3 regions of the Paenibacillus sp. FSL R5-0470 genome follow, and region 1 is predicted to be linked to each of the others. Evidence: predicted binding sites of a transcription regulator. Region 1 holds the regulator's gene; each other region holds the start of a gene.

What was found. The regulator Rex, encoded in region 1, represses fermentation and respiration genes when NADH is low (regulators of the CRP and FNR family bind a similar motif). The targets are predictions, from matches to a motif close to TTGTGAAATATTTCACAA.
Region 2: MKY99_RS02085 (flavocytochrome c) is a predicted target of Rex. The motif match lies at 1,825-1,842, and genes of this name have one in related genera.
Region 3: MKY99_RS30155 (cytochrome ubiquinol oxidase subunit I) is a predicted target of Rex. The motif match lies at 8,716-8,733, and genes of this name have one in related genera.

The regions. Positions count from the first base shown of each region.
Region 1 is NZ_CP150238.1:4,708,472-4,719,612, reverse strand. Features, by position in the region: gene MKY99_RS20860 (CCA tRNA nucleotidyltransferase) at 1-1,249, shown strand, start outside; gene MKY99_RS20855 (biotin--[acetyl-CoA-carboxylase] ligase) at 1,239-2,039, shown strand; gene panB (3-methyl-2-oxobutanoate hydroxymethyltransferase) at 2,375-3,241, shown strand; gene panC (pantoate--beta-alanine ligase) at 3,243-4,133, shown strand; gene panD (aspartate 1-decarboxylase) at 4,126-4,509, shown strand; gene MKY99_RS20835 (hypothetical protein) at 4,621-5,262, shown strand; gene dinG (ATP-dependent DNA helicase DinG) at 5,399-8,260, shown strand; gene MKY99_RS20825 (redox-sensing transcriptional repressor Rex) at 8,392-9,045, shown strand; gene MKY99_RS20820 (amidohydrolase) at 9,032-10,333, shown strand; gene MKY99_RS20815 (DUF5590 domain-containing protein) at 10,503-11,021, shown strand.
Region 2 is NZ_CP150238.1:461,638-472,778, reverse strand. Features, by position in the region: gene MKY99_RS02090 (ABC transporter ATP-binding protein) at 1-144, shown strand, start outside; gene MKY99_RS02085 (flavocytochrome c) at 259-1,809, opposite strand; gene MKY99_RS02080 (RidA family protein) at 2,102-2,482, opposite strand; gene nhaC (Na+/H+ antiporter NhaC) at 2,506-3,993, opposite strand; gene MKY99_RS02070 (MalY/PatB family protein) at 4,073-5,248, opposite strand; gene MKY99_RS02065 (PAS domain-containing protein) at 5,285-5,962, opposite strand; gene MKY99_RS02060 (WecB/TagA/CpsF family glycosyltransferase) at 6,200-6,949, opposite strand; gene MKY99_RS02055 (nucleotidyltransferase domain-containing protein) at 7,027-7,908, opposite strand; gene MKY99_RS02050 (YncE family protein) at 8,094-9,137, shown strand; gene MKY99_RS02045 (DHA2 family efflux MFS transporter permease subunit) at 9,206-10,729, opposite strand; gene MKY99_RS02040 (TetR/AcrR family transcriptional regulator) at 10,922-11,141, shown strand, end outside.
Region 3 is NZ_CP150238.1:6,795,447-6,806,587, forward strand. Features, by position in the region: gene rlmH (23S rRNA (pseudouridine(1915)-N(3))-methyltransferase RlmH) at 1-157, opposite strand, end outside; gene MKY99_RS30125 (helix-turn-helix transcriptional regulator) at 281-631, opposite strand; gene MKY99_RS30130 (MFS transporter) at 772-2,184, shown strand; gene MKY99_RS30135 (CxxH/CxxC protein) at 2,284-2,451, opposite strand; gene cydC (thiol reductant ABC exporter subunit CydC) at 2,681-4,432, opposite strand; gene cydD (thiol reductant ABC exporter subunit CydD) at 4,429-6,195, opposite strand; gene cydB (cytochrome d ubiquinol oxidase subunit II) at 6,195-7,211, opposite strand; gene MKY99_RS30155 (cytochrome ubiquinol oxidase subunit I) at 7,208-8,602, opposite strand; gene MKY99_RS30160 (cold-shock protein) at 8,826-9,056, opposite strand; gene MKY99_RS30165 (cold-shock protein) at 9,149-9,349, opposite strand; gene MKY99_RS30170 (trypsin-like peptidase domain-containing protein) at 9,769-11,013, opposite strand.

The DNA.
Region 1 (11,141 bases):
ATTGGGTAGGCCAGTGCATGATATGGATATTACAACTTCAGCAGTGCCGGAGGAAGTGATAGCCATTTTCGCACGCAGTATTCCGACAGGGCTAGCACATGGGACGGTCACTGTGCTTCAGGATGGGCATGGATTTGAGGTGACGACATACCGAACTGAAAGCGGCTATGTCGATCATCGTCGTCCGGACCATGTTGAATTTGTTAGTGATGTGAAGGAAGATCTTCGTCGTCGTGATTTTACGATTAACGCGATATGCTGCGGGCTGGGTGGAGAAATGATTGATCCCTTCGGAGGCGAGAAGGATCTAGCTCTCCGTGTGATCCGCTGTGTGGGTGATGCAGAGGAACGGTTCGATGAGGATGCGCTTCGCATGCTTCGCTGCGTTCGTTTCGCATCGGTGCTGGATTTCTCCATCGCGAAGAACACATGGAGGGGCCTGATGCGTCAGCGAGATAAGCTGGCGCATATTGCTGTGGAGCGTGTCCGCGCGGAGCTGGACCGCATCGTAGAGGGGCCGCATCCTCGGCGCGGCCTTGCTATGCTCGCGCGCTGCGAGCTGCTCGCGCGCGGCAAAGCCCCGTTCCCCTGGACCGGAACCGATCTGGCGGCTGCTGCCGCCTTAACGGCCGGGATAGGGGAACTGGAGAGCGCCCACCTGCGGTGGGCGCTTCTCCTCCATGCCCTGAAGCAGTCGGCCCAGGAGGCCGATGAGCTGCTGCGGGCATGGACGTTCTCTGGGACGACGCGTACCAGCGTCGTCCAGGTGCTGCGGGTCCGCGAAGCTTGGACCGCTGCCCTGGAGGCTGTGCCGCCGGGGGAACCGGGCGGCACGGATCTACTGCGGCGGCGCTGGATCGCCGCCGTGCTGACCTTCGGCGTGGAAGCCGCCGAAGGGTGGCTCTCGCTGCTGGCGATCCTGCCAGCAGCTGCCCTTTCCGCTGCGAATCAGCCAGCGGACTCGGAAGTCTCACCCGCTGTCAACACCCAAGCGGTCTCAAAAGACTCGCCCGCTATCACCGCCCCAGCGGTGCCTGCAAGAGAGTGGATCGCACAAATGCCATTGAAGAGTCTCTCGGAGCTTGCTGTTACAGGCAATGAGTTGGCGGAAGCGCTTGAGAAACGTCCAGGACCTTGGCTTGGCAATATGCTGAGTGCACTTCTGCAGGCGACTGCTTCGGGAGATCTTCTTAACAATAAACAAGAATTGCTGCTTGAAGCAAAAAGGATGGATGGACATGAGCTATGAAAAAGCGCTGTCGCTAACCGGGTTGAAGCAGGAAGCTTCTGATTCGAATTGGCTAGACAGAGTTCAGCTCCTGGAGTCTGTCGTATCTACTCAGGAGGAAGCCAAACGATTGGCGGAAAACGGTGCGCCAGAAGGAACAACCGTAATCGCTGAAGAACAGACCGGAGCTAGAGGGCGAATGGGTAGAAAATGGTTTTCTCCTCGTGGCAAAGGCATTTGGATGAGTATTGTATTGCGTCCGAAGTTACCTTTGATACAGACTCCTCAGTTAACACTGCTTGCTGGGGTTGCTGTCTGTAAGGCAATTCGCCTTGTAACCGGGGTAGACGCCGGGATTAAATGGCCAAATGATTTGCTTGCGGGCGGTCGAAAGATATGTGGAATTTTGCTCGAGTCTTCGCTAAGAGAAGGAGAGCTTCATTATTGCATCGCCGGGATTGGAATTTCTGCGAACTTGACTGAAGACGATTATCCTGATCATCTGAAGGAAGTAGCGACTTCTCTTCGGATTCAGCGGGGCGGTGTCCCTATTGACCGTTCGGAGCTGGTAAGAGTTGTATTGAATGAGTTAGAGCTGCATTTCAATCTATACATGGAACAAGGTTTTAAACCTATCAAAGAGCTGTGGGAGTCGATGTCAGTTACTTTGGGTCGCCAGATCGCTCTGAATAGCCCTCAGGGACGATCTGAAAGTGTTGTGGTAGGTTTGGATGAGTTAGGTGGACTAATCCTTAAAAACAGCGCAGGAGAGATTTCTAGCGTATGCTCAGGTGAAATCGAGCTTTTATAAATCTTTTTTATATGACAGGGTGTCATCCCCTGTCATATTTTTTTCGTGTATTTCCGAGTCCTTTTTGTTATACTATGGGGCAGAGGCGGTATCGTTTTGCGAACTGTACTCCTGATCTGATGAACTTATAATGGTTTTATTATTGGAATCACCTTCATAACTGCGTTAGACGGTTACGTTGGATTCTGCTCTGAGCCGTAAGGACCGAGACAGAAGGGACGATCGCGAGTGACTCTTTTTTGCCCTTCGGACCTTTTTAGCAAATCGTTGCTAAAAGGTTTTTTTGTTGCGATTTTTACGGGGATGTAATTTCAAAAAGGAGGACGAAGAGAGAAATGGCAAACAAACAAGCACTTAATATTGTGAAAATGAAAAAAATGAAAGCAGATGGTGAGCGGTTAAGCATGCTGACTGCTTATGATTACCCATCGGCTCTACTTGCTGAAGAAGCCGGTATCGATCTTATTCTGGTGGGTGACTCCCTGGGAAATGTGGTACTTGGATATGATACAACTTTACCTGTTACGATTGACGATATGGTCTACCACACTCGTTCGGTAACTCGGGGCGCACAAAAAACATTCATTGTGGCAGATATGCCATTTATGACCTACCACGGAAGTATAGATGAAACCTTGCGGGGTGTGCGCAGACTGATGCAGGAAGGGCGGGCTCATGCCGTCAAAATGGAAGGCGGTCTCGAAATTTGTGAGACAGTTACTGCGGTTGTAGCTGCGGGAGTTCCTGTGCTGGGGCATATTGGACTTACACCGCAATCGGTAAATATGATTGGCGGCTACCGCATTCAAGGTAAGGACGCCAAAGATGCAAAACGTCTGATGGATGAAGCTAAGGCCCTTGAAGCAGCAGGTGCTTTTGCAGTGGTACTGGAGCTGGTGACAGAAGAAGTGGCACAAGCAATTTCTGAGGCACTGAGCATTCCGACCATTGGGATTGGTGCAGGTCGTTATTGTGATGGACAGGTATTGGTTTTCCATGATTTGTTGCGTTATGCCTCACCCTACCGTGAGAAACGTTTTGTCAAAACCTACGCGGATGTGGGTAGCCTGATTCGTGAGGGTATCAGCCAATATGTGCAAGAAGTGAAGAATCGCTCGTACCCAGATGAAGGTCATGTTTTTAAAGCAGATGAAACCGTTCTGGAATCTTTATACGGCGGTGCCGGAAAGGATGGGGAATAAGATGAGAGTCGTCAGAAGCATTAAGCAACTGCGCGAAGCTTTGGAATATATGAGACAAGGTGGGCATACCCCGATTGGGTTTGTTCCAACCATGGGATACCTGCATGAAGGACATGCCAGTCTGCTTCGGCGGGCAGGAGAAATGAGTAACACGGTCGTTATGAGCATATTTGTGAACCCGCTGCAGTTCGGACCGAATGAGGATTATGATTCCTATCCGCGCGATGAAGAGCGTGATTTGGAGCTTGCGGAACGCGAAGGTGTCGATATTGTATTTATCCCCAGTGTGGAAGAAATGTATCCGCAGCCTACCCGGACTACTGTCTCGGTATCAGAGCTTACCACTCGACTTTGTGGGGCTTCGCGTCCAGGGCATTTTAATGGCGTAACAACAGTTGTTAATAAACTATTCAATATCGTGCAGCCAGATTATGCTTTCTTCGGGCTAAAGGATGCTCAGCAAGTAGCTGTGCTCCGCAGAATGGTATCTGATTTGAATATGAATGTTGAAATTGTACCTTGCCCTATCGTTCGTGAAGGAGATGGACTTGCACTTAGCTCGCGTAACGTATTCTTATCTCCAGAGGAACGTTCTCAAGCACTGGTGTTATCTCGTTCCTTGCGTGAAGCACGTCAGTCCATTGAAGAAGGAAAAGTAACAACCGTTGCTGAAGTGCGGGAATTGTTGACCTCGGTTATTTCCAACTCTCCTTTGGCGGTCATTGATTATGCGGAAATACTGACTTTCCCTAATCTGGAAGGCTTAGAGAACGAAGTTTTATTAACGGATGTAAATGGGGAGATTATTATAGCGCTTGCCGTGAAGTTTGGCAGAACGCGATTAATTGACAATAATGTATTTATTCCAAAGGAGGTTGCCGCTCTTGTTTAGACATATGATGAAATCCAAAATTCACCGCGCGACGGTGACAGAAGCCAATTTGAATTATGTGGGAAGTATTACCATTGATGAGAACTTAATGGAAGCGGCAGATATTCTTGAAAATGAAAAAGTGCAGATCGTGGACAACAATAATGGTTCACGGTTAGAAACCTATGTTATTCCAGGGCCTCGCGGCAGTGGTGTGATCTGCCTAAATGGTGCAGCTGCACGTCTTGTTCAACCGGGAGATACAGTAATTATTATTTCGTATGCGATGCTGTCTTCGGAAGAACTGGAATCGCATAAACCAACGGTGGTATTCGTGGATGAGAACAACAGACCATTGAAGCTGGCTGATCATGAATTGCATGCTACAATCGCTTAATTTATGGACTTACGCCATGTAATGAATGGCAGGGATGAAAGACCCCGTTCTCGCAGAAAATGAAGTCAGGCAAGCTGAACTGATTTCATCTTCAGTAAGGGGGGATAGCCCATGTTTCAACATTTGTTTGCTGAAATGAACAAGGTGCTTCAGGAGATCGTTACAGATTACCCTACAGCGGAGGGTGCCCGCCGGAATGAGCTTTTATGCAATTATAATATGCTGCATCGACTTAGTGATAAAGTGATGGATGAATGGCTGGCCTTTGCAGAGAAGCTAAGTCACTTTCGTGAAAGTGTAGATTTTACGACTGTGGTTGAAGAGGAAGTGCCAGAGCAGGAAGCACCCGAGCTGTGCATGGATACTTTTGTTAGAGGTCAAGGGTATTATAAGCTGCTGATGTATGGGAAATGTATTGAACAGTTTAAGGAAGTTATTGTGCAATATCCGGATAGCTTGGCTGCTCGATTATATTTAGCCATCTCTTACCTGCAGGAAGGGGAGGGGGAAGCTGCTTGGAGTCATCTGAACCATATGCTCGGTTTGATACGGGAAACCAAGCTGAAGGCAATGGTTTATAACGCTTTAGGTTGCATCAGGGCCTCTCAAGAACGGTTCAATGAAGCGCAGGAGCTGTTTGGCCTTTCTTTGCAACTTGACCCGGCACTTCCTGAACCAACCGTTAATTTGGAGGTTTGCCGCCGCCGAGGAGGTAAGCTTCATTTCGGAAATCAGCTTGTTTCATTATTGTAAATTATTACGTTTACGGTTTATTATTCCGCATTTTCATTCAAGCGATGCATCCCCTGAACCAGTGGTGTGCATCGCCTTTTTTCGCAACTTCTGTTATGCTGATTAAGAGTCTCAATTGAAAGGGAATAGAATTATAATGAAATTTGCCGTGCTTGATTTTGAAACAACGGGAACCCAATCCGTGGGTGAAATTATCCAGGTTGGCCTTGCAATTATAGAAGAAGACCGGTCCATCTCCCGGGTATATGGTTCCTACGTCAAGCCCGGAACGCCGATACCTCCTTTTATAACTGGTCTAACGGGGATTACCGACGATGATGTAAAGGATGCACCTGAGCTGGATGAGATGATGATGGAGCTTGTCCCACTCTTGGATGATGTTGTGCTTGTAGGGCATAATGTCGCATTTGACTTCCATTTTTTGCAAAATGCTTTAGACCGATGTGGGTATTTACCATTTCAAGGGCGGATTTTAGATACGATTGATTTTCTGAAAATCTGCTTTCCTTCCCTCACATCCTATCAACTAGGATCAGTTAGTGCACATTTTGGAGTGACGCATGATCGTCCGCATCAGGCAGACAGTGATGCACTCGCAACTGCTCTTGTATTGCTGAAATGTCTGGAGGAGCTCTACGATTTGCCTCTGCTGACGATTCAGAGACTCTGTGAGCTGTTTACGGAAGAGGATAGTGATCTGGGTTGGTATTTTGATGGTCTGCTGCGTGAACGGGAAGCGGAGACGCTTCAGCCCGAAGGTGATCTGACTTTCTATCGTCAATTAGCGCTTGCTGTAGGAGACTGGAATGAATTAGCTCCACCTCGAGACGAGCATGCTGAGAATCCACTACACAATTTATCTTTTACAGATTATATGGATGAAGTAACGAAACGACTTAAAGAAACTTTGCCACAGTATGAAAGCCGAGAAGCTCAGGATATTATGATCAATGAGGTGATGACGGCACTTGCCGAAGACAAGCATCTATTGATCGAAGCAGGGACAGGAACCGGTAAATCCCTTGGTTATTTATTGCCTGCCATATACCAAAGCGTACGAACTAATGAAAAAGTCATGGTCAGCACTCATACTATTAATCTGCAGGATCAATTGCGTGAGCGTGATATTCCTTTGTTAACGCAGGTAGTTCCTTTTCCATTTAAAGCTGCAATTTTTAAGGGCAGAGGGCATTATTTGTGTCTTCGTAAGTTCGAACATAAAATTAATAAAAAAGACTTTATAAGTCCGAGGGAAGATGCGCTTACTGCGGCTCAGATGATCGTTTGGCTGACACAAAGTGAATCAGGAGATGACGAAGAGCTCAATCTAAGTGGACGTGGCGGAGATTTTTGGGAGACGGTGGCAAGCGATACCGATTCTTGTCTGGGTCGCTCGTGTCCTTGGTTCCGTAAGTGTTATTATCATCGGGCTAAGCATGAAGCTGGTATTGCAGACGTGGTCATTACGAACCACTCTAAGCTTTTCGCAGATGTTAAGGCTGGGCATCAACTACTTCCGGCTTATGAACATCTTGTAATAGATGAGGCCCATCATCTGGAGGACGTGGCTGGCAAGCATTTAGGCATGCATATGAAGCATTTCACGGTGGCACATACACTATCGCGTCTTTATAAGGATAGTCGAAATGGCCAACTTCCTACACTTCGCCAAATGCTTCAGTCATCAGGCAGTGAGGAAGCTTCTGAATGGAGCGGAGTGATCGATAGAATCTATCCGGACCTTCTTACCGTAAAAGAAACCTGGGATCTGCTTAGTGATAAACTATTCAGCCTCTTGCCGGAACGCAGCGATGCAGCGGCGGGAGAAGCCGGCCAGTTAGTCATGCGGCTACTTCCTACCCGTAAACCGAAAGATTGGGATGAATTGGTTGCTTTAGAGAATACTATGAATCTGACATTAAGCGAAATTATCCGTAAAGGTGATAAAATGCTTAATGAGATGCGAGATCAAGAAGGTCAATCTTCCTCAGATAGCCTAGTTACCGATATTAGCGGCTTATTTAAGGATTTAGCTTCTATACGTGAGCAAGTACGGTTTTTTATGGGATTAAATGATGAGAATGTAGTATATTGGCTGGAGGCGAATGGAAATTATCGCAGTAAATCGCTACAGCTGTATGCCGTTCCTGTTGATGTTAGTACTCAGCTTAAGGAGCTGTTTTTCGACAAGAAGAAAAGTATCGTACTAACTTCGGCGACACTCTCTGTGGATAAATCTTTCCAGTTTATGATTGATAATCTCGGACTTAATGAAGCTGCGGAAGAGGGGCGTCTGATGACATCACTCCTGCCTTCTCCCTTTAAGTATCGGGAGCAGGCGCTGTTAGTTATTCCGCGGGATTTCCCAAGTGTGAAGGGGAGTGTAGGCGATGCCCGATTTGTCGATACACTCGTACAGTCACTAGCAGAAGCAGCTATTACAACACGTGGGCGGATGCTTGTCCTGTTTACTTCTTACAAGATGCTACGCCAGGTTTACGATCCTCTGAAAGAGGCTCTAGCCTCACAAGAGATCACGGTGTTAGGTCAAGGCGTGGAGGGGGGCAGCCGTAGCAAGCTGATCCGCCGTTTTCAGGACAGTGCAGCTTCTGTACTGTTAGGAACAAGCAGCTTTTGGGAGGGTGTAGATATTCCAGGTGAAGCATTAACATGCTTGGCCATCGTGAGACTCCCATTTCAACCGCCAAACCACCCCCTAGCGGAAGCGAAGTCTGAGTTATTACAAGCCCAGAAAAAGAATCCGTTCATGAAGTTGTCTGTTCCTCAGGCGGTTATTCGCTTCAAGCAAGGATTTGGGAGGCTGGTACGGACAGCGCAAGATCGGGGTATTGTTATTGTGTATGACACAAGGGTGATCGAATCTCACTATGGGAAGTATTTCCTCTATTCGTTGCCTGGCCCGAAAATGGAGCATATGCTTACGGATCAAATGGTTCCTCGTATAGCGGAGTGGTTGGAAGACGGAGGCGTTTCTTGAAAAGAACGTCATCGATCTTATTAATCTCTCTACAAGGAAGGGCGGTATAAGAATACCGCTCTTCCTTGAGACGAGGTGCAGATATTTCGATAGGATTTGAACAGAATATCACTTAAATTAGGAGGTAAATTATGAAATCGGATAAAATATCAGAAGCCGTTGTTCGCAGACTTCCTGTGTACTTGCGTTTCTTGAATGATCTCCAGAAACGTGAAATATTAACCGTTTCCTCACAAGAACTAGGACAAAAACTTGATTTGAATCCTGCTCAAATTCGTAAAGATTTAGCTTATTTTGGAGATTTTGGTAGAAAAGGTATCGGGTATGACGTAACTTATCTTATTGAAAAAATCCGTCATATTCTGAAGCTGGATCAACAATTGAATGTGGCTTTAGTAGGTGCCGGTAACCTTGGACATGCATTATCTAATTACAATGCTTATCTGAAAGATACTATGAAGATTACCGCTATATTTGACTCCTATGCACCTAAGGTAGGGCGGAAAATCAACTCTCTTACCGTTCAACCGATGGAGGAGCTTGGTCAGACGGTTCGTGAGCAAGGTATTCGAATTGGGATCATTACTGTGCCTGATTCAGAAGCGCAGAATGTAGCAGATATTCTCATTGAGTCTGGCATTGAGGCGATTTTGAATTTTGCACCAGTGATTCTAAAAACACCATCGAATATCCGGGTTCATGCTGCCGATTTTACAACGGATTTGCAAAGCCTTGCTTATTATTTGAAAGACGGAAAGGAAGAAACCGGAAATGAAGAGCAGTAAAACGATTATTAAGGGCGGGCGTTTTCTTATTCCGGGAACGGATGAGCCGGTTCTGAATGGATATATGACTATTGAAGATGATTTGATCACTTACATAGGAAAAGAAGAGCCTTTAATGGAAGATGATGTGCAAGTTGTTGATGGCAGTCGTCTGCTGTTTATGCCAGGTCTGGTAAACACACATGGCCATGCGGCAATGTCATTGCTTCGTGGTTATGGAGATGATTTAGCACTTCAGGTGTGGCTTCAAGAGAAGATGTGGCCGATGGAAGCGAAATTCACTGGAGAAGATGTATACTGGGGAACCTCCTTGTCGGTACTGGAAATGCTAAAAGGTGGTACTACAACCTTCTTGGATATGTATGATCATATGGATCGAGTAGCAGAGGTAGTCGAATTATCAGGCATTCGTTCTGTACTGATGAGAGGCGTAATCGGATTATGCCCAGAGGAAGTACAAAATCACAAGCTTGCGGAAGCGATTTCTTTTGCACGAAATTGGCATGGTAAGGCTGATGGTAGAATTACGACGATGATCTCGCCACACGCCCCATATACTTGCCCACCGGACTTCTTTGTTAAGTTTGTTCAAGCGGCACATGATTTGGATTTACCGATGCATACCCATATGTCCGAGACCAAACGCGAAGTGGAGCAGAATGTGGTGGATTACGGACTTCGGCCTGTAGCGCATTTAGAGAAGCTTGGAATGTTCACACGTCCGTCTATTGTTGCACATGGCGTTCATTTGAATGATGAAGAGATCGAGATACTGGCTCGTCATGATGTAGGCGTGTCTCATAACCCAGGAAGTAATCTGAAACTGGCTAGTGGAGTGGCTCGGGTTACGGATCTTCTAAAGGCTGGTGTGAAGGTATCACTGGGTACAGATGGTGCGGCAAGCAATAATAACCTGGATATGTTTGAAGAGATGCGTCTTGCAGCCCTCATCCATAAAGGTGTAAGTGGTGATCCGACGGCTGTTCCAGCTCCGGAAGCGCTGCGTATAGCTACAGAGTATGGCGCAAAGTCTATCTTTTTAAATGATGTGGGTAGACTCGCTGTTGGCATGAAAGCGGACTTTATCGCGATTGATATAGACCAGCCGCATTTGCTACCACACACAGATCTGTTGTCTCATGCTGTATACTCTGCCAGTGCCAAGGATGTTGAACATGTATGGGTGAATGGTAAACAGGTTGTAAAACATGGAGAATGTGTAACGCTAGATGAGGAAGCAATCCGTCGTAAGGCGCAAGAATCATTTGATGGACTGCTTAAACGGTAGTCTAAGATCATAACGAATAACTGAAAGGCTGTGACTTTCTGCGATTGCAAAGTTACAGCCTTTTGTGTTTCTGATAATTAGATCATTGAATTGGATATGAAACTTTGGATAAACACACAGGTGTGTTATATAATCAAAAAAGATATATTACTAGAAAGGGAGCTGTACCTTGAAGAAAAGGAAAAAATGGATCCTCCTGGGGTCAGTTCTGATTCTGCTCCTTCTGTTTGGACTTATCCAGTTCTATGCTTATATTATGAAAGATCAATGGAACGAGCGAGATATCGCTAAGGATGTCGCTAAAACCAGTGCTGGTCTGACAGAGGTAACCAAAGCGCAGAAATCCGTGTGGGATGAAAATGCGGTGTACTGGGTCTTAACAGGGAAGAATGAAGCCGGGACCGAGTTGATGGTTTGGGTACGTTTTACTGTAGACGGGAAGTTTGCTGAAGGAACCGACGCAGTATATGCTGAAGAACTAAGTAAAGGGACCTCTGAAGCGAAAATGCGTAGCCTTATAAAAGCCGATCTTCCGGACATCAGCATTGAGCGGTTGTTGCCAGGAGTATATAACGGGGAGTATGCTTGGCAGCTTTTTTATAAACAAAGCGGTCGATATTATTATCAATTTTATCGGTTCTCAGATGGGGCTCGAATGGGTGAAGGTTACAGTTTACCTAGCCGCTAAATTAAACAAAAGCATTATAGGAGAAACAAGCGGACCATTTATGGTTCGCTTGTTTTTTAAAATGACATATTATTTGATATACTATAAGTACACGAATTGTGATATACTATAAGAGTAGTT
Region 2 (11,141 bases), 2.6 Mb from region 1:
CGCCCCGGCTCCATCCTACATACTGTTGATGTGCCATTTCCACGGCCACGCCGCGATGAGATTACGGATTCCCCGGAATTCCTTAAACTCAAACGCCAGCTGTCACAGTGGATGCGAGAAGAACAAGCTAAAAGCGAGAAATAGCTTTTTGAATAGAGGTCACTCCACTCACTTTAAACGAGAGATTAAACAAAGAACCGCCCGGGCTTCAATTAGCCCAAGCGGTTCTTTTGTTTTAACCAGAATAGCAGTTAAATCTTATTGTGCTTGTACAAACTCAGCAGATTTAATCCCTGCTTGACGGCCGAAAATAATGATTTCAGCTACAGAGTTACCACCAATCCGGTTTTGACCGTGCAATCCACCTGTAACTTCACCAGCCGCATACAGGCCAGGAATAGCAGCGCCGTCTTTATTTAATACTTCTGTGTTCGTATTGATCTTCACGCCGCCCATGGTGTAATGAATCCCTGGGGCGATCTTAATAGCGTAGTAAGGACCCGCGGACAAATCGTTGTCCATCCCTGTTGTTCTGCCGAATTCAGCATCGTTCTTGTTCTTTACCGCGCTGTTCCAAGTATCAAGTGTCGCTTTTAGCTTATCGGCTGGAACACCGATTTCTTTCGCCAATGCTTCGATGGTATCCGCTTGGATCACGAAGCCCATTTTGTCATATTGTTCAATTGCTTTCACGCGTGATTTGACACCGGAATCAAAGACAAGCGTAGCCGCTTTTTCAGGAAGTGCATTGATCGCTTCGGTAACTTTATCACGTGTAGTCAATTCGTTTACGAACCGTGTGCCTTCGCTATTTACGAGGATAGAACCTTCGCCGCGTACAGCTTCCCCGATCAGATAAGATTTTTCTTGTTGAACTGTTGGGTGAACCTGGATTTGATCCATATCAACGGTCGTTCCGCCAAGTGCCTCAATCATCTTGATTCCGTCGCCGGTACTGCCGATTTGGTTAGTCGTTACGTATCCTTCCAGATCAGGTCTAACTTTTGATATCATATCCATGTTGGATCCAAAACCACCTGTTGTTACAACAACTGCCTTCGCTGTAATGGTTTTTTCATCAGCTTGGTTAAAGAGTACTTTGACGCCGTTAGCCTTACCGTCTTTTTGAGTAATTTCTTTAACATCCGCGTTCACAAACAGTGGAATTTCTTTTTCTTGTACGTTTCTAACCAATCCTTTGACAAGGTATTGGCCTACCGCAGAGCCGTCTTCTGGACGGTGGGTGCGTTTTTCACTCATACCGCCTGTGATTGTAATATTGTTCAGCTTGATTCCGATCGAATCCAACCAATCGATTGCACTTGCGGAATTGTCAACGAAGAAACGAAGCATCTCTTTATCGTTCGTGTCATGGCCGCCCTTTAGTGTCTCTTCATAAAACTTATCATTGCTATCTTCAATGCTTTGCTCTTTTTGAAATTTCGTTTGGGAAGCGTTCATTCCTGAGGAGGATTTACTTGTATTCCCACCTGCAACCGGCATTTTTTCTAAAATAACAGGGTTCAAGCCTTTGGCCTTAGCTTCCAGTGCAGCAGACATTCCTGCACCACCAGCACCAACAATAACGATATCATAATTATCTTTTAATTGATCCAGTGGTGTGTAACTAGCTTCTGATGCACCTGATACGGCTTCAGCTTTATCATTTTTGGCCGTCTCATTTACCTTACTTTTGTTCTCGTTGCCATTACTATTACCTGCGCTGTTGCTATTACTGTTACCGCAGCCTGCGATTACGAGCATGACAGAGAGAATGAGAATGAGAGCAGTACTTGTTGTCTTCTTCATCTTTATAACGCCCCTTTGTGAATGTTTTCACATTTATAATAACGCAAAGATGCTGTTTTGGGAAGTTTTTTATGTAATTAGTTATGGTTACTGTTACATTTCCATGAATATTTTCATTTAAATTTTCATAAAAATTCTTACTTTCAATATTTCCGCTGCTTACTACTCAAAAAAAGCCACCCTTTCCAGGGCGGCCATCTGCCTTATTTTCTAATCCTTTTTCCATACAGGGTGTGCAGGCTTAACTATCTGAAATTCTAAGCAACCCGTAATTTGAGCGTTACTGGATCACTTATGGTATATAAGCAATAACTTCAATTTCTACGAGCCCATCCTTAGGCAGACGTGCTACTTCAACAGCGCTGCGAGCAGGGTATGGCTGAGCAAAAAACCTTCCATAAATCTCATTCACCTTAAGAAAATCATTCATATCCTTTAGGAAAACGGTCGTCTTTATTACCTGATCCATGCTTGTACCCGCCGCTTCCAGTATGGCTTTGACATTCAGCAACGACCGTTCCGTCTGTTCCTCAACCGTAGCAGGAAAAGTCCCCTTAACCGGGTCTAGTCCGAGTTGTCCTGAAGTATATAGGACATTCCCAAGCTTTACAGCTTGAGAGTAGGGTCCAATTGCACCTGGTGCATCCGTTGTTATTACAGTTTCTTTATGCATATTTGTCATTTTAAAAGACTCCTTTATCCAGCTTGTTCATTAGTGTTACCGTCATATTCCTTTAGCATTTCTGCCTGTTGCTCTGGCGTTAACTTTGCGATACCGAATCCCGTGAAGCCCCATATCGTCGCAAAGATTATTCCTGTCCAACAGAGAACAGCCCAAGGTAAATAATCTAGCGTTGCAACACCCAGCGTACCCGCCATATAAGCACCTGCAGCTGTCCAAGGCAGAATAGGCTCGGTAATCGCCGCTGAATCCTCGATGGTACGTCCCAAGTTCTTCGGATGCAAGCCCCGACGGATATATGCTTCACGCAGCATTTCACCTGGCATTAAGATGGATACCTGACCATTACTTGTAACTCCGATCATCGTAAGACCTGTAACAATTGTTGCTACGATCATTGAACCTGTGGAATGGACGAACTTCAAAAGCTTATTAACAATCAATTCCAAGGACTTCGTCAGAGATATGGTTCCAGCGAACGTGATCGCACAGAAGCAAATGAGAAGTGTACCCATCATGGAGTTCATTCCGCCACGATTTAGGAGACGGGGTACATCTTCAATAACGTTGGCAGAATCAAATCCAGCTACTTGAACCATAGAAATATTGAATCCATTAACAACAGAAGAAACAACATCATTCAACGTAAAGCCCTGAAATATAAGTGCGTTGGCCATAGCGAACATAGAAGAGATCAGCATGACCGGTATTGTCGGTTTCTTCGTAATCGAACCATACAAGATGATTAATACAGGTACTAAGAGCAGCAGATTAAAGTCGTAAATGGTATCCAATGATCCCATGATCGTTCCAACCTTTTCCGGAATAACAGCACCCGCGGCATCTGTGTTTAGGCCTGTGATAATAAAGACAACGCTTGCAACGATAAAGGATGGAAGTGTGGTATACAGTAAATGTCCAATATGTTCATATAGATTGACACCTGTTGCTAACGCAGCAATATTTGTTGTGTCTGAAAGCGGTGACAATTTATCGCCAAAATAAGCACCTGCAACAACAGCACCAGCCACTGCCGCTAGGTTCGCATCCATACCCGCACCAACGCCCATAAATGCAACTCCGATCGTTCCCGCTGATCCCCAAGATGTGCCCGTACAAAGCGAAACGGCAGCTGTCGCCATAAATGCGGTAATAAGCAGGAATTGTGGACTAATGATTTTCAATCCATAAAAAATCATCATCGGGATCGTTCCGCCAACCATCCATGCCCCAATCATAAAACCAACCATGATCAGAATAAGAATGGCAGGCATCGTCTTCGCGATCTTACCAGCGATAGATTCTAGTATGTCGTTGTAGCTATAACCAAGAATAATCGCGATAATACCAGCAACAACCGCAGAGGTAATAATAAGTGGCTCTGGTGGTAATTCATACAACACATACCCTAAACTAAGTAGCACAATCATCGTAATAATCGGTAATAGCGCTAAGAACATCGTCGGCTGTTTCTTGACTTTTGGTGTTTCTGATTTGGACATGATTATTATCCCCCTTGATACGGATCTGAGAAAGGCTACTAACGAGGTCTTTCAAGGTCATTGATAAAGAGTTTTTTTATTATGAATTTTTTAATGGATAGGCTCGGTACAGCCGATGAAAAGCTTCTTGCAACATGGGCAGTGGCGTTGCAATATTTAAGCGAATAAAGCCTTCTCCTGATGCCCCAAAACCTGTTCCAAAGCTCACACTAACCTTCGCATCGGACTCAATCCATTGCTTTAGCTCTGCTTCGTTGGTGCTAATTGCCCTACAATCCACCCATAACAGATAGGTTCCTTCTGATTCGATCACGCGAAGCTCAGGCATATGTTCAGTTATATAAGCATTCACCCAAGCGATATTGGCTGTGATATACCCTCGTAATTCTTCCAGCCATTCATCGCATTCCGTATAAGCCACTTCTAATGCAGGTACTGCAAAAAAGGTTGGGTTATGACAGCCTGCTTGCTGTAAGCAATGTCTGAATTTCTCACGCAGCTGATCATTCGGAATCACGATGTTAGCAATTTCAAGGCTTGCAAGATTGAAGGTCTTCCCTGGGGAAGTACAGATAAAGGATCGCTGCTCTGCCTCAGTCGATATCTTTCCGATTATCGTATGCTCATGGCCTTCATGGATAAAATCGGCATGAATATCATCCGATACAATATAAGCATCATACTTTGTACACAAGCTAACGATTCGTTCTAGTTCAGCTCGTGTCCATACTCGTCCAACCGGATTATGCGGTGAGATGAGCAGTACAATTTTAACCCCTGCTTGCATCTGCAACTCCATATCAGCAAAATCTATCTCATAACGCCCGTTCACTTCACGAAGTGGACTTTCCACTAATACGCGGTTATTTAGTTCTACCGATTTAGCAACCGGCTGATAGGCTGGAGTATGGATTAACACTTGATCACCTGGTTGAGTGAAGTTCTGAATGATCAGAGAAACCGCTTGCACAATACGAGGGCAAAACACGATCCATTCTTGCGGAACCTCCCAATCGTAAGCTTTTTTAATCCATCCCTGAACTGCCTCATAATAAGGTGGAAAAGGATCGGTATATCCATATATGCCATGCTTCGCCATCTCCGTTACTCGCTCAATCACCTGTGGAGGGGCTTGAAGATCCATATCCGCGACGGAAAGCGCTATCATTTCTCTACCCAAAACTTGCGCCATGCCATCCCATTTAGCGCAATTGGTCCCATATCGGCTAACAACCTTATCAAATTCTATTGACATCTAGCCCACTTCCTCTCTTGAGAGTTCTGTTTATTCTCACTTAATTTTTTGCAAATAACGATAAACTGTTGGCTCAGATATCATCAAGGTCTTAGCGACTTGAGAAACTCCACCTTTAAGTAGAAACACGCCCTGCTCGTTAAGTACTTTCACAAGTTCAATCTTCTCTTTCGAGGACAATCGCTCTGCCGGGACATTAATTTTACCGAGCACCGAATCAATCATGTGCTGGAGCAGGTCATCTACGTTTCCTTGTAAATACTCTTCCGTCTGCTTCTCTACAACCTCTTGTTGTGGTATTAACGGTACTGGTGGAAGTGTTGATCCTCCTTGCAAAATGTTTTGTATCCACTCAGCTGCAACCTCCATATGCGTGACATCAATGTTAATACACATCATACCGACCAATTCGCTGCTGCTGTTTTTAATATAATAAGTAGCGGAGCGAAATACCTGACCTTGCGAACCACGCGCTTTATAGTTAGCAATAAACGGTTGCTCACGGTAGGACTCATCTTTCAACAGCTTAAGCACGAGATCTGTTGAACTATCGCCTACTTTACGCCCACTAATGTATCCGTTCTCAATAAAAATAATTGAACGCTCTGGATTGCTTATATCATGAATAACAACCTCACATTTTGAACCTATAATTGAAGCAATAAAAGAAGCGATTGGAAAATAGGACTCCAGGCAGCTGCGATCTTCTAACATGTGAGCATCTCACTCCTTTCGTTTTACGTCTTTTCTATTTTGATAATAATTTATTATCTTGATAAGATTTTATTACAACATTCTTAAAAAAGCAATCAGTAATATATTGGAATTGTTCCAGCCAATATTCTCTCTTAAATACTTAGGGCATATTTCCTGTAAAGCGACAACAAAAAAAGTCTTTCACTATTTCTACAAATTGCAGAAATAGTGAAAGACGATATTTACTGCTGTATCTTATTTCCTAATCATAGCTCGATACACGAATTTAGGAAGAACTGCTTGCCTACGCCAGCGCGACTTTTGTCCTTTGGCCACAGGTGCGAATAAGAGTCGATGCAGCCACTCCAAATTGAATTTCTTCCATATCGCAGGGGCTGGAGTCACTTTTCCCGCTATAACATCCAAGCTTCCCCCCACGCCAAACACAACCTTAACCTGAGAAAGCTCCTGTTTATGCTTATAAACCCACTTGTCAGAGTATGGAGCCCCCATCGCGACAATCAGGAAATCTGGCTGTGCGTGCTGAATCTCTGCCACAATGGCCGGTTCCTCTTCTTTAGCAAGAAAACCATTATGTCTTCCGGCAATTTTCACATTCGGATATAGCTCTGTAATCTTTTCGACCGCTTTACAGCTGGTATGCTCATCCGTGCCTAAGAAATAAAAGCTCCAGCCCAGCTTATTCCCTTGTGCGAGCAGCTCAAGAAGTAGTTCATACCCCGTAACTCGTTCAGCTATAGGGTCACCTTTTCTTCTCGATGCCAGCACAATGCCAATCCCATCAGGAGTAATCAAATCTGCCTCATGGAGTATGGTTCGAAGCAGCTCATCCGATTGGCTTGTTATCGTAATTTCCGGGTTCGCCGTAATCAAATGAAATAGCTTCGGTTCTCCGGATTGAATATGTTTTGTTAGATGAAGTGTTGTCTCGTTTAGTGTTAGTTTTGAAAAAGGAACGCCTAATATAGAGACTGTCCCAGCCATTTAATCACCTCTTACTGAAAAGTTCATTCCAGTATACCTTACCGTAATCAAGAAGGATAGTCAGCGTCATTACTCCGTTATTCCTCCAAAAACTTCCACCACTCTATTAACCAAGGTTCATCGATCCCCCGCAGGCGGAATTCCTCCAAAAGTATCTTTCGAAATTGTTTTTCCATTTTGACAAAATTATTGTCCTCCTGGTACATGGGAGCAAAGGATTCATCCTCTCTAAGATAACTCCAAAAATCGCCTGCACACTCCAAAATCTTTCGACCTACGACCGTTTGCTGCGCTACGGGAACAAGCCATTTGTCATAGGGATACGGATAACCTTCAATAGTGATTGCACAGCGTAAAGCCTCTTTATAAAGGGAAACCGCTAAGAACAAGATTGGAAATGCGTCGCCACGAACTACAGGATTATCTAGACTTCTGGCATAGCTTCTTAGCTGTATGTATGAATTCTTACGAAATTTCATTAGTACTTCAGATTGGAGTGGAACATAGGAATGAAAAATTGACTTCAGATCCAGCTGATCGTAGTAAATATAGGACACCGATGCATTCCACAGCCATTCCATATCCCCGCTCATTAAAGCTTCTTTGATATCAGATATTTTATGGAGTGTATAATGCCCTGTCTTCCCACTCGGAAGCCTTAAATCCATAAAAAAACTACTGTGCTCCGGAATCAGCCCTGCTTCCTCGAACCGATGATTAATACTGTTGTAAGACTCATCCTCACAAATAATGATTATATCTACATCCGACTGCCCATCTACCACCCCGAGTGCGGTCGATCCATCTAGGATAATGCTTACCCTCTGACGATCTTCTTGCAATAACGGATGATTTAGGATCTCTTGCGTAATGAACTTTCCAATCTCCTCTAGTAATTCGCGATGAAGTAGCAACTTATCAGGTGTTAGTAAAATATCCGACAATACTGATTTCATCATCGTATCCATCAGCCTCCAATCGATCTCAATCCCCTTGTAAATATAGCGCTTACATTTAATCTGAAATGTGGATTTTGGAATATCATTCTATACTCTAGAGATACATCTTGCAACGATATATAGTACCCTTTTGCCCTTGCCCAAATATAATGAATCATCTAGTCATTTGAAGAGGGGGTTATATCATGGCGTTACCCACCATCATAACCACAGTTCCTACATCCGTACCTGTCGGAGATATTGAGGTAAATCCCATCACCAATCGGGTATACTTCGTAAATCCTAACACTACAGCCGGAACTGTTGGTGTATTAAGCACCCTGACCAATCGGATCATTGCAACCATACAAGTAGGTAGATTTCCGCTCAAGCTTGCCATCAACCCAAGAACAAACCGTGTGTACGTCACCAACTTCCGCGATGGAACGGTATCTGTAATTAGCGGACGGACAAACCGTGTAATCAAGACCCTCCAAGTGGGCAGGAACCCTGATAGTGTTAACGTTAATGTTCGAACGAACCTGATTTATGTGTCGAGTGCCTCTGGCATCGTAACCGTCATCGACGGCAGATCGAACTGCATTCGGACTACTATCCAGATCGGCGGCCGCCCTTCCGCTATCGTCATTAATAAACGTACCAATCGCATTTATGTAACGAATACGATAAACAATTCCGTATCTGTCATTAACGGTAGTACACAAACTGTAATAGCAACCATCAAGGTTGGCAACAACCCAGTAATCACACCTGCGCTAAATCCGATTACGAACCGTATTTATGTAGCGAACAACTTAAGCCGCTTTCTTTCCGTGATCAATGGCCGCACCAACAAGCTCCTCAAGAATGTACAGCTTGGACGGTTACAAAGCGAGGTCATCCTTAATCCGCTTACAAACCGTGTTTACGTGTCCAGTGCTCAACAGGTTAAACAAGGGAAGCTTTTTGTGCTTAATGGAAATACCAATAAAGTGATTGCAACTAGAGTGTTATCTTCCTCCTCCAGCACATTCATCAACCCGATTACAAATCATTTATTTGTCAGTAATTTCAATAAGAACAGAATGTCCGTGTATAACGCCAGTACGTTTAAAAGAATCGCGGTATTCCCCTCCGTAACAGGCGTAAACATCGCACTTAATCCACTAACGAACAGGTTATATGTCGCAAACGACAATTCCATCACAGTCATTCAGGATGGTCCAAGATTAACACATCATTATAAGTAATCTTTACTTTCTTATATTTGCAAAAAAAGGCGCTTCACCTATAAGGTGAGCGCCTTTTTGAATATAGACTAATGCGTTGTAACTTGCTTAGCAGCTACTTTCTTTGCAGTCACTTTCTCTTCTGCCGTTTCCTTAGGCTGTACACCTCTTTTAATAAAGAAGGCTAGAATAAATGCAATAATCGCTACGCCTACAGATACCAAGAATGCATCGTTAATTCCTTCAATAGTAGCTTTCGCAATGACTTGATTTTGTATACCAAGCAATTGGTCTGCCGAAGGTTTAGCCGTTAATTTACTTACAGCATCAGCGACCATATCTTTCACATGTGAAGTGGTACTGTTAGACATAATGGTTACGAGCAGTGCCCCACCTATCGCCCCTGATACTTGCTGAATCGTACTGTTCATAGCTGTACCATGCGGCGTATATTTGGCTGGGATAGAATTCAAACCATTGGTCATAACTGGCATCATCACCATAGAGATCCCGAACATTCTCACCGAATATAGAATCATGAGTGTCGAATATTTAGTAGTTTCAGTCAGATCACTAAAGAAATACGTACTAATCACTACAATCGCTAGACCAATTAGCGCTAATACCTTACCGCCGAATTTATCGAACAATTTACCTGTGATTGGAGACATAACACCCATAATTAACGCACCAGGCAACATTAGAAGTCCCGAATCCAGTGGTGAAATCCCTCTAATATTTTGCAGGTAAATCGGCATTAGCATCATCGCTGAGAACATTGCCATATTCAGTGTAATCGAAATCGCTGAGGATAAAGCGAACATCGGATATTTGTACACTCTGAAGTTAAGCATAGGCTCCTTCATCTTCATTTGGCGCATAATGAAGATCACTAATCCAATCGCTCCGATAATAAGCGCGGAGTAGACCATTGGATCATCCCATCCTTTGTTCCCAGCAGAACTGAAGCCGTATAGGAGACCCCCGAAACCAATCGCTGATAGAACTACAGATAAGAAATCGATCTTAATAGCCACATCTTTTTTAGGATCATGCAATTTGAAGAAGGCCAGAATGAACACCAATACAGCGATTGGGGCAATCATAAAGAATAGTACAGGCCATTCATAGTGCTGAATAATCCATCCAGATAATGTAGGTCCGATAGCTGGTGCAAAAATCATAACCAACCCGAACATCCCCATAGCTGAACCACGTTTCTCAGGTGGAAAGGTAGTGAACAATACATTCATTAATAATGGCATCATGATCGCAGCCCCTGAAGCCTGAACCATTCTGGCGATCAGCAACACAGGGAAGCTTGGTGCTAATCCGCCGATAAAGGTTCCTATCGCAAATAATCCAATCGCGATTAAGAACAACCGTCTCGCGGTATACTTTTGAATCAAAAAAGCTGTTGAAGGAATCATGATCCCGTTCACCAGCATATAGCCCGTTGATAGCCACTGTACCGTTGAGGCACTGACATTAAAATCCTTCATAATCGATGGTAAAGCTATATTGAGTAGGGTATTACTCAGTAAAGCAACAAATGCACCAATCATGAGGATTGCCAATATCCCGTAAGATGCTTTACTTTCTTTTGCTTTCATTTTGGAATCCTCCATTCTATAATCATACTAACGGTTCAAAATTGAACTCGTGTTATAATCCGGTGTAGAATATATTACTCCCTTATTTCTCGCTTGGCAAGACAAAAATCACTTAAAATTGAAATTGTATTAAGTGGAAATATACGCTAGTCTATATTGGAACAAAGAGTTCAGCTTAAAGGGGCACCTCAGATGATAAATAAACGAAAAGAGCAAGTGGTTCATAAAGCGCATGAATTATTTATTGAAAAAGGCTACCACGCCACATCCATTCAGGATATTTTGAATCATAGCCGGATCTCCAAAGGATCTTTTTATAACTATTTCCCTTCAAAAGGGGATCTCTTTAAGGCTGTATTTACGTCCATTCACGATCGACTTGAAGAAGGGCGAAATTCCCTGCTCATAGGTC
Region 3 (11,141 bases), 2.1 Mb from region 1:
CGACCTCTGCTTCGCTTAGAGAGTCGGGTGCTTTTTCATCTGCCACCTCAATCACCTGAAATTTCAGGTAGGGTGTCAGCCGTTTAGCATACTCCGCGATGCCATTAATCAAGTACTTTTCCTTCAATTTTCCTACGCCAATAATTTGAATAAGCATAAGTGCCTCCTGTTATAGTCCTCTATTGAAATAGCAAAAGGACGCGCACTGGGCGTCCCCTGTAGTTTTAGTAAGTACCTTTTCGCATTCCTTAAATGTCCTATTCTTCAGACAATCCATCCCCTACTTACTCTCCTCCCGCTCCTCCATTGCAAAATCCGGCTTTTCCCCAGCTTCATAAGCACTCAATATAGAATCCAGCAATCCTGGGAAACGTGCGCTCAGATCCTCTGTCCGTAGCGACAGTATACGCTGGGTTCCTTGCACCCGCGTAAACACAACCCCTGACTCGCGCAGCGTACGGGCATGGTGAGACATGGTGGATTTGGCGATCGGAACGTTGAAGCCGTTGCAAGCCTGTTCTCCATTTCTATGAATATCCGATACGATATGGAGGCGAATCGGATCGCTGAGCGCATACAATACGGAAGCAAGCTGAATGTCCTTGCGGTCCGGATGAAATAGTATTTTCATGGATGATTATCCCCTTTGTCCTACTTTTAATGCGAAAAAATATTGGTGTTCCTAATTGCATTTTATATCAACGCATGCTATATTTCAATTGTTCGTAAGTAATCGAACTATTAAACAATAATAAAAGGAGTGCTTCGCACATGACTTCTGTAAATAACCTTTCCGCGAATGCGGATCATGAAGCCTCCGCTCCGGAAGCGACTCTTCCACGGGAAGGCCTGCTGACACTGCTGTTCAGCATCGCTGTGGTTCTTGTCATCATGAATACAGCCATGTTCAATCTGGCACTGCCTGATGTAACCGAAGCCTTCGGCATTACAGCTGCATCTGCTTCTTGGATTGTTACCGGGTATTCCATTATGTTTTCGATTGCCTCAATCACGTACAGCCGGCTCTCTGATTTTCTGCCGATCCGCCGCCTGCTGGTGATAGGCTTGTTGACGCTAGGCTTTGCGGCTGTGGCCGGCTTCTTCAGCACCAACTTTATCTTTCTGCTTATCGTGCGCATTCTACAGGCGTCGGGCGCGGGCGCAGTAATGTCCTTATCTCTTGTTCTATTTACCCGCTATGTCCCGCAAGCCCGTCGCGGCAAAGCGATGGCGACGATTATGTCAGCCGTTTCACTCGGCCTAGGCCTTGGTCCGGTCGCGGGCGGAGCCATCGTAGAATATCTCGGCTGGATCTGGTTATTCGCTGTAACGGCAGCTATTTTGCTTCTCGTGCCATTGTTCCTTATCCTGTTGCCTAAAGAGGTGCCCACCCGCGGCTCCTTTGATGTGCTTGGTGGGCTGCTCTTGGGCGTGGGTACCACCGGTCTGCTGCTGTTCCTGACTAGTGGGCTGTGGGTGGCCTTGGTCGCCGGACTTGTCGCCATCGCTTTATTTGTTGGCCGCATCCGCAGCACGCCCGACCCATTTGTAATGCCCGCGCTATTCCTTAACCGCTCATATCTCGTGCTGGCGGTGGTCGGAATAGCCTCCTATCTGTGCAGCTTCGCCACCTTGTTCCTGCTGCCGCAGATTTTAACTCATCGCTTTGGCTTCAGTGCAAGTCATGCCGGGCTTGTGATCTTTCCGGGATCGCTGCTCGCAATCTTCGTTTCCCGTTCCGTCGGACGAATCATCGACCGTTATGGCAATGCGGGGATATTGCGTTTCGCTCCACTGCTTGTGCTGACTGCTACCGTCCTGTTCGCTGTTTTTGCGGGACGATCCTGGATTGCCGTCATGCTCATCTATATGATTATGAGTCTTGCCTTCACGACGTTGTCCAGTAGTGTATCCAATGAAATCTCACGGATTCTTCCTTCCTCACAAATCGGCTCCGGGATGGGACTGTTCCAGTTACTGCAATTCTTTAGTGGCGCCTTCAGCGTAGCTATGGCCGCAAGTGCATTGGAATGGCAGCGTGGACTGCCGCTCCGGGCCGCTTACTCAAACATCTACTGGGGACTCTCTATTGCAGCAATGCTTGCCATCATCTCAGCCATTGTCTACCGCAAGAACAACCGAGGTAGCTCCCTGACCAATATGGCAGATGCAGCAGATGCATAAAATTAATCCTCCAATGCACCTATAATTATTCCACGCAAAAACACCTTGCGGCCCATTTCCGGGACTGCAAGGTGTTTTTTTATAAGTCTTAAAGGTCCTTTAGACCACCAAATATTCAGCGTTCTTCTCACATTGGGTGCACTTTGCCGGCGGGTCCCAGTCAGAGAATTCCGTTTCCTTCAAATCCACTACATCTGGTGCATCTTCATACTCGTCCACAAACAAATCAATAGCTAATTCTACATGTTCTTTACATACTACATACATTCAACCAAGCATCCCTTTCTGTGCCGCTACGGCCTAATACTCCTTCTATTGTTCTACCATACTTCCCACGAAAATGGAACTCCTATCTATCCATTCCAGCGATCTGTTCATCCCTTGTCTATATTCTTGCCCTTCACCAAAAAAAGATTCCTCCCACCCCGAAAGGCAAAAGGAATCTCATCACTTATCTCTCTCTATTTTCTATAAATATTATTTCAAACTCTCCATCCTACCCTAGAAACTCCACCGGACGATCCAGCTCATATAATCTGCGATAACGTGGTTCTTTTTTCATCAGCTCCGCATGGGTTCCACGCATTTCTACCGAGCCATTTTCCATAAAAATCACTTCATCCATCTGCTCCGCACCGACCAAATGATGCGTTACCCAAATTAGTGACTTACCCTTCATGGCTTCGAACATTGTCTTCAAAAGATCACGTTCCGTCCGCGGGTCCAACCCTACAGTCGGTTCGTCGAGTATGACAACAGGGGTATTTTGCAGCAAAATACGAGCTAACGCTATCCGCTGACGCTCTCCACCAGAGAATCGTTGCCCTGCTTCACGGACAAAGGTATCATATCCATCTGGCAACGAGGAGATCAACGTATCCATTTTGGCTAAGGCGCCAGCTTCTTTAATGGCTTGTTCGGAAGCCTTCGGATCACCCATACGAATATTGTTAGCTACCGTAGTATCGAATAAATGTGGACTCTGATTAAGCACCGCTATAATAGAAGGAATATGCTCGCCATAGGCATCTGCAGCGATTCCATTAATCATAACCGAGCCCTCAGAAGGTTCAATAACACCTTGAATAGCCTTTAATAACGTCGATTTACCCGCACCACTTCGGCCGATGATCGCAATCTTTTTACCTTGTGGAATATCGAGGCTGAGATCGCGAACCGACCAGTTAGCCTCTGAACCATAGTGGTAACCTACATTTTCGAGCTTGATGTGAGCACTCTTCATGGCCTGAGGTAGAGCATCGACTACAGTTGCTTTTTCAGAGACGATGTTCTGCTCAGTTCCATTTACACCAGACAATCGCTCTAAGGAGTTACGGTACTGCGGGATTTTCTCCACCGCTTCAGACACTGGCAGAAAGGCATCTGCTACAGGAAAAACAACCAATACGAACGCCGCAATCAATGTACCCGCAATAGCACCATCTGCAAACTCTCCAGCGGCCCAATATAGCATAGAAAGCACACCAATCCCAATTACCGCTTGCCCAATGAACGTACGAATACGTGCCCAGCTGCGCAGCGCTGCATCGGTTTTGGCTACTTTTCTCTCATCTGCTTCATAAGTGTCTACGAACTGGCTTTGTCGTCCACTAATGACCCAGTCACCCATACCAAGTACGGCGTCAGTCAGCTTTTGATAGAGACGATTACGCTCTACTTTCACTTCACGTTGGCGTTTCTGTGTGAACAATAGAGATAAGAACGGCAACACCACTACTAACACCAATATATACAGAGCCATCAATAGCGCAAAGGCGATATCAAAAGTACCCAGTGCAATCACAGCTGCTCCATAAATCAGCAAAGCAATAATGCTTGGAAACACGGTGCGCAGATATACATTTTGCAAATATTCAATGTCATCTGCAAGCATCCCGAGAATATCCCCAGTGCGGAAGCGTGACGACAGGAACAAAGCCTGTGGCTCCAAAATATTGTACAGACGCACACGCATCTTAGATAGAATTCGCAAAATCGTGTCATGCCCAACTAAACGTTCTACATAATGAATGACAGCCCTACTCGTTCCGAACGTACGCACACCTACAATCGGTACATAAATCATTAGAATATTTTCGACGGGTGTAGACGCTTTTGAGATCAGAAATCCTGAAGTATACATTAATGATGAGGCTGTAAAAATCGTCAACGCCCCAAGCACGATAATAAGCACAAAACGCCAAAAATACGACGATACATACGGAGCAAACCATCCTTCACGTTTCAATGGATTCCCTCCAATTGCGACCCAATCAACTCATAATACGCACCCTTGCGGGCAAGCAATTCCTGATGGGTACCGATTTCTGCCACTTTTCCTTGTTTCATTACTACAATAATGTCCATATCAAGCATCCAGTGCAGGCGATGTGTAGCCAGAAAGACCAGCTTTCCTTCAAAAAGAGGCACCATCGTCTCCTTAAGCTCATATTCCGTCTCAATATCCAGATGTGCCGTCGGCTCATCCAATAACATAATCGGACGACTGCTGAGTAAAGCTCGAGCCAGCGCAACCCGCTGCTCCTGCCCGCCACTGAACGAACGACCTCCGCCGCCGATCATCTCATCCAAGCCATTCGGAAGGGTTGCCGCCAGCTCTGATAATCCAGTAGCTTTCACAGCTGCAGCCACAGCTTCCATAGAAGCTTCAGGGTAATAGAAGCGAATATTATCAGCCAATGTACCACTAAAAATATAAGGGCGCTGCGGGATATACGAGGTCTGCTTTCGCCAAGCCTCATCCGTTAATGCGCTAACCGTTGTACCGTTTACTGTGATACTTCCTGAAGTAGGGTGTAAGAAACCACCCAAGATATCGACTAGTGTAGATTTACCGGCCCCACTCTCTCCGATAATCCCAATTTTGCTTGCTCCTTTAAATTGTAGGTTCACCGCTTCCAGCGAAGAAAGACCAGCTTCCTCGTATTTCACACTGACATCATTTAATGTAAGTACGCTATTTTTATGCCAAGTGAATATCTCTTCTGGTGTTTTCGATGCTGATCTCAATGCTTGGTCACCATTAGAACCTACTACTTCAGCTTTCACTTCATCCTGATCTATAATGCTTTTCATTGCCTCAGCGGCTTCCTTACCATCGAGAGTAGCATGGAAATCGGAACCTACCAATCGTACAGGCAAAAAATATTCCGGTGCCAAGATCAGAATGGTTAAGCCCGTAACCAGTGTCATCTGATCGTTGACCAGACGCAGGCCGAGACTTACCGCGACGGAAGCAACGGATAACATCGTAAAGAAGTCCAGCGCGAACGAAGACAAAAAGGCTACTCGCAGTGTACGCATCGTCGCCGAGCGATACCGATCGCTGACGGTAGCAATACTCGTGCTATGACTACGACTGCGGCCCAGAAATTTCAGCGTTTCTAGCCCACGGAGGGAGTCTACGAAATGATTAGATAAGGTACGATAAGATTTCAGCTGACGGTCCATCTGCTTGCGAGCCGTCATCCCGATCAAGATCATAAAAACAATAATAATCGGCATAGTGATCGTTAGAATTATCCCACTCGCGGTATCCATCTTGTAGATATAAATAAGCACCAAAATCGGTGTAATTGACATCCCTACCATTCTAGGGATAATCGCTTCTAAATATGTGCGGAACTTTGTTACGCCTTCCAGCACAAGTGTGACAAGATCCCCGGTTCCACGCCCGCCCACCATTCTGGGTCCAAGCTGGAAGAGCTTATCCATCATTTCCCTCCGCATATTGCTGCCCGTTGCTTCCGCAAAGCGGTAAGAGATACGGCTCATCAGCATGGCGCAAGCATGGCGCACTAGAAATGCAAGAAGGAACAATAGCGAAGTAGCCCATTGTTCCTTCAGAGGTTCTCCTGCAAATAGCGCAGAGATGACTTCTGCCAGCCATTTGGCCAGCAGAAGTATGGACATGCTTTGCACCAGGGTAAGGAGGCCAACGATCAGAAATACCGGCTTAACTCCTTTATACCCAAGCAAATTTTTATCCATTAGTATTCAAGATGCTCCTTCTCGTGAACGCGTTTATGAAAGACAAAGTAACTCCAAATTTGATATCCCAATACGAATGGAAGGATGGTCAGCGCCACAATCGTCATTACCTTTAAAGAGTAATGTCCCGAAGCCGCATTGGTAATTGTCAAATTGAAGGCTTGATCGATTGAACTAATCATAACACGTGGGAACAATCCTACAAAGATGGAAGTTACGGACAATGCTATTACCGCTCCTGTCATACCAAAAGCATAGCCATCCTTCTTCTTCGTCATGAAATAACCCGATAATATGAACGCGATAATTCCCAGCGCTACTATAATCATAAGAACTAAACCACGTTGTTCGAAAATATCAGTCATATAATAAGTCATTACCACGAAAGCGAGCAATAGAGCCCCAAGTGGCAAAAGCAATCTTTGCGCCATTTTTCGAGCGCGAGCCTGTAGATCACCCACTGTACGCAACGTTGTGAACATGAGACCATGTACCAAACAAAGAAGGACAACAGTCACACCAGCTACTACGGTATACACATTTACGATATCTGTAAAACCTGCGTACATTTGCATATCCCCATCAATCGGCAAACCTTTGATGAAGCTGGCGAACACCACAGCAAGGAGGAACGGTGGGAGGAAGCTGCCGAAAAAGATACAAACATCCCAAGTTTTTTTCCAAGCTACGGAATCCCGTTTACCTCTAAATTCAAAAGCAACACCACGTGCAATCAAAGCTAATAAAGCAAAGACAAAGGGAATGTAAAATCCGCTAAACAACGTTGCATACCACTCAGGGAAAGCCGCAAACATTGCACCCGCAGCAGTAATTAACCATACCTCGTTTCCATCCCAGAAGGGTCCGATCGAGTTAATCAATATTCGGCGCTCTGTATCATTCTTAGCGAGAATTTGTGTTTCCATCCCTACGCCGAAATCGAAACCCTCCAGGAAGAAGAACCCTATAAACAGAACTGCAATGAGCACAAACCACAATTCATTAAGAGACATCATTGGGCGCCCTCCTCGTTATATGGATCATGCGAATCCCCGTGATCGTTATCCATCGCATAAGGACCTTTTTTAATCACTTTCATAAACAAACCAATAAGAACTAATCCGAGAATGGCGTAAATCGCTGTAAAAGAAATAACAGAGAATAGAACCTGACCACTCGTAATATTAGGCGACACACTGTCTTCCGTTGTCATCAGTCCGAATACCGTCCATGGCTGACGCCCGAATTCGGTCATGACCCAACCCGCTGTATTCGCGATTGGAGGAAGCAATAGTCCCCATAACATAAACCGCATAAACCAAGTGTTTGGACGGTCCATCTTTTTGCGCCACATTAAATACATTGCGTACATACCCAGTACAATCATCAATGTTCCTGCTAGAACCATGATCCGGAAACTCCAGAATGTCGTACGTACTGGCGGGATATAGTCACCGGGGCCATAGGTTTGCTCATACTCAGCTTGCAGCTCAAGCATACCTTTAACTTCACCGGAAAATTTACTGTATGAAAGGAAGCTTAGCATATACGGAATTTGAAATTCTCCAGAACTTTCCTGCTTGTCAGGATCAATGTTAGCCCATACGGTCCAAGGCGCTGGGTCACCACTCTTACCCCACAGTCCTTCAGAAGCCGCCATCTTCATAGGTTGAGTTTCAACCAAATACTGTGCTTGCGCATGGCCTGCCACGGCTACACCAATAGAAGAAATGATACCTACGATTGCTGCAATTTGAAAAGATTTCTTAAAGAAAGATACATCTTGTTTCTTCAATATCTTATACGCACTAATACCCGTTACGAGGAAGGCGCCTGTTGCATACGCAGCAAGAACCGTGTGCGGGAATTCAACCAGCAATTGTCCGTTCGTAATGAGCGCGAAGAAATCATTCATTTCTGCCCGTCCATTATTTATCGCAAAGCCCACAGGATGCTGCATAAAGGAGTTCGCTGCTAGAATCCAGAAAGCGGATAACATCGTACCGAATGCTACCAGCCAGATGGATAACAAGTGCACTCTTTTGGACACTTTGTCCCAGCCGAATATCCAGATCCCAATAAAAGTAGACTCCAGAAAAAAGGCTGCCAATGCTTCAACTGCAAGCGGAGCCCCGAAGACATCACCCACAAAACGTGAATAATCAGACCAGTTCATCCCGAACTGAAATTCCTGCAAAATACCTGTAACTACCCCTACTGCAAAGTTGATGAGAAACAGCTTTCCCCAGAACTGTGCCATTCTTTTGTACTCTTCATTGCCTTTTCTAACGTACATGGTCTCCATGATCGCAATCAAGAGCGCTAGTCCGATTGATACCGGTACAAAGAAATAGTGGAATATTGTCGTCGACGCAAATTGTATACGCGACAGCATTACTGTATCCATATTTTTCCCTTCCTTCTCCCCTTTTCGTTAATTATATTGTGTCAAAAATTTAGACGTCATTTTGTGATAAATGTCACACAAAGGGGTGCTTTTAACGGTGAAATTCAAATGATTTGTGACAAAAATCACAATTTACCTTAAAAAAAGCAAAAAAAATAAGACGGTTTGACCGTCTTGAAGTTGTTCACTGTTCTATAACAAGCTTGACTCATAAAGGCATTGGTTAGGTAATGGAAATACCCTTCTTCAGCGATTTGAGATCGCCATTCGAATTAAGCAATTGTGGTAGCATCTTCGTGCTGCGAACCATTGGAGAGTCACATAGACGGCAAGAAGGCGCATGTTCAAATGCGAAATTATCCCTCATCCATCCGTTGCATCCATCATTGGTACACGCCCAAATCGCGGTATTTTCTTCCGGTATTTCTTCCAAAGGTTTCTTCCGGTAGTTCATTGCCGTTCCTCCCATCCTGTAAGTCAATAGTGACTAACTAGATATAAAAAGACCGTCCCAACTTTCACAAGCTGGGACGGTTTCTTCTATTATTACAGTTTTACAACGTTTTCGGCTTGTGGTCCACGGTTGCCTTGAACAACGTTGAATTCAACGCGTTGGCCTTCGTCCAAAGTTTTGAAGCCGTCGCCAGTGATTGCGCTGAAGTGAACGAATACGTCGCTTCCGCCTTCAACTTCGATAAATCCGAATCCTTTTTCTGCGTTGAACCATTTAACTGTACCTGTTTGCATGTGTGTTACCTCCACAAATTTAAATTAATATGTTCTTTTTATCTTCAAACAAAGAAAAAATTCACACATTGAAAAAGGTTGTATTACCGAATATAACAGCCCTTTTCAATGCGAAAATTAGGGACTAAATGTATGATTGATATCATATTACCACACCTGATTAGCAAAGGCAAGCTGGCATCCGTATATATCCGTTTCTACCCTAATAAGTATTACCTTCCAATGTAAGGGTTGCCAGTCAGCCCAAAATTGATTAAATGAGCTTATAATTGCCATATTTATCAAAACTTTAGAAGAAATAGATCCCCGATAGCGATACAGAGTATCGCTATTTCAGGAAGCTCTACCTTCTCAACCGAAGGGGTAGTCCGCTCTACTTGTCATTACTGCTATATCATTATATGCCGACTTCCAGCATATTATTCCTCTGGTTTTTCAAGAAGTTTTACTGTAGTCTGATTGACTTTCCCATTTCGATAATAGGTAATCTTCAGATCCTCACCAATCTTCGTCTGATTATATAAATACTTGCGAAGGGAAAGCGTGGATGTAATAGGTTCATCATTAAATTTCGTAATTACATCATTGAACTGTATTCCCGCTTCTTGTGCAGGTCCAACAGCATCCAGAACGACAACCCCATCCTTAACATTGTTCGGTAGGTTCAATTCCTTGCGTTGGTCCTCTGCGAGAGGAATGTAAGGATTGTTTAAATCTACCGAATATACGCCTAAGTAGGAACGGGCAATTCGCCCTTTCTCAGCCAGTTCATTAGCGGTATCTATCACATGGTTAGCTGGAATAGCAAAACCCAGCCCTTCTACACCTGCATCGGAGATTTTCATCGTGTTAATACCGATGACTTTACCATCCAGATCTACAAGCGCCCCGCCGCTATTGCCTTCATTAATTGCTGCATCGGTCTGAATGACCTCTTGCTCCCAATCATATACGCCGTCCTGATTCAAGGATACGGGAACCTTCCGTTCAGTATAGCTGACAATACCTGAAGTCAATGTGTCACCAAGTCCCAACGGGTTTCCGATGGCAATGACCGTTTCACCTAAACGAAGCTTCGAGGAATCCCCGAGCTCTGCGATTGTATTGATACCCTTGGCATCAATAGAAAGCACCGCAATGTCACTCACTTTATCCGTTCCAACGAGTGTAGCTTTACGTGTCTCGCCATCTACTGTTACGACCTCAAGATTGCTAGAGTCTTCGATGACATGGTTATTAGTAATGATAAATGCTTTATTATCTACCTTTTTATAAATCACTCCAGAGCCTAATGCTGACTCATCCAGAATGTTCAATTCTTTATTATCTTCTTTATGATTGATAATACTTACTACTGCAGGACGAACCGTAGCAGCGGCTTGAATGATACGGTCAAACGGATCTCTGCTTGGGGCAACCTCCCCAGTTGTTACTACCGACTTCGGGGCAGTTTCGTGACTCATTTGTCCAGTAAGCATACTGAATAAAAACACTGCCACCACAGCACTGATTAAGGAGCAGACGGCGGATATTTGCCAAGTGGATAAGCCCTTGCGCGATCTTCGCACAGAATGCTTGCGGTTAGCAAATGATCCCTTTGATGCTTCATCCCCTCTGGACCGTGATACTTTAGTTGAATAGAAATCGTCATCAAACAATCCCACCGAAAATCTCCCCCTTCTATTGCCAACCGTTCACAGTATCTAAAACCTGAACCTCTAGCAATCACGTTCCAAGCATATACCTCTGCATCCTTTAGACTCCAACAATCACTAAAAAGTTTCACTTTATC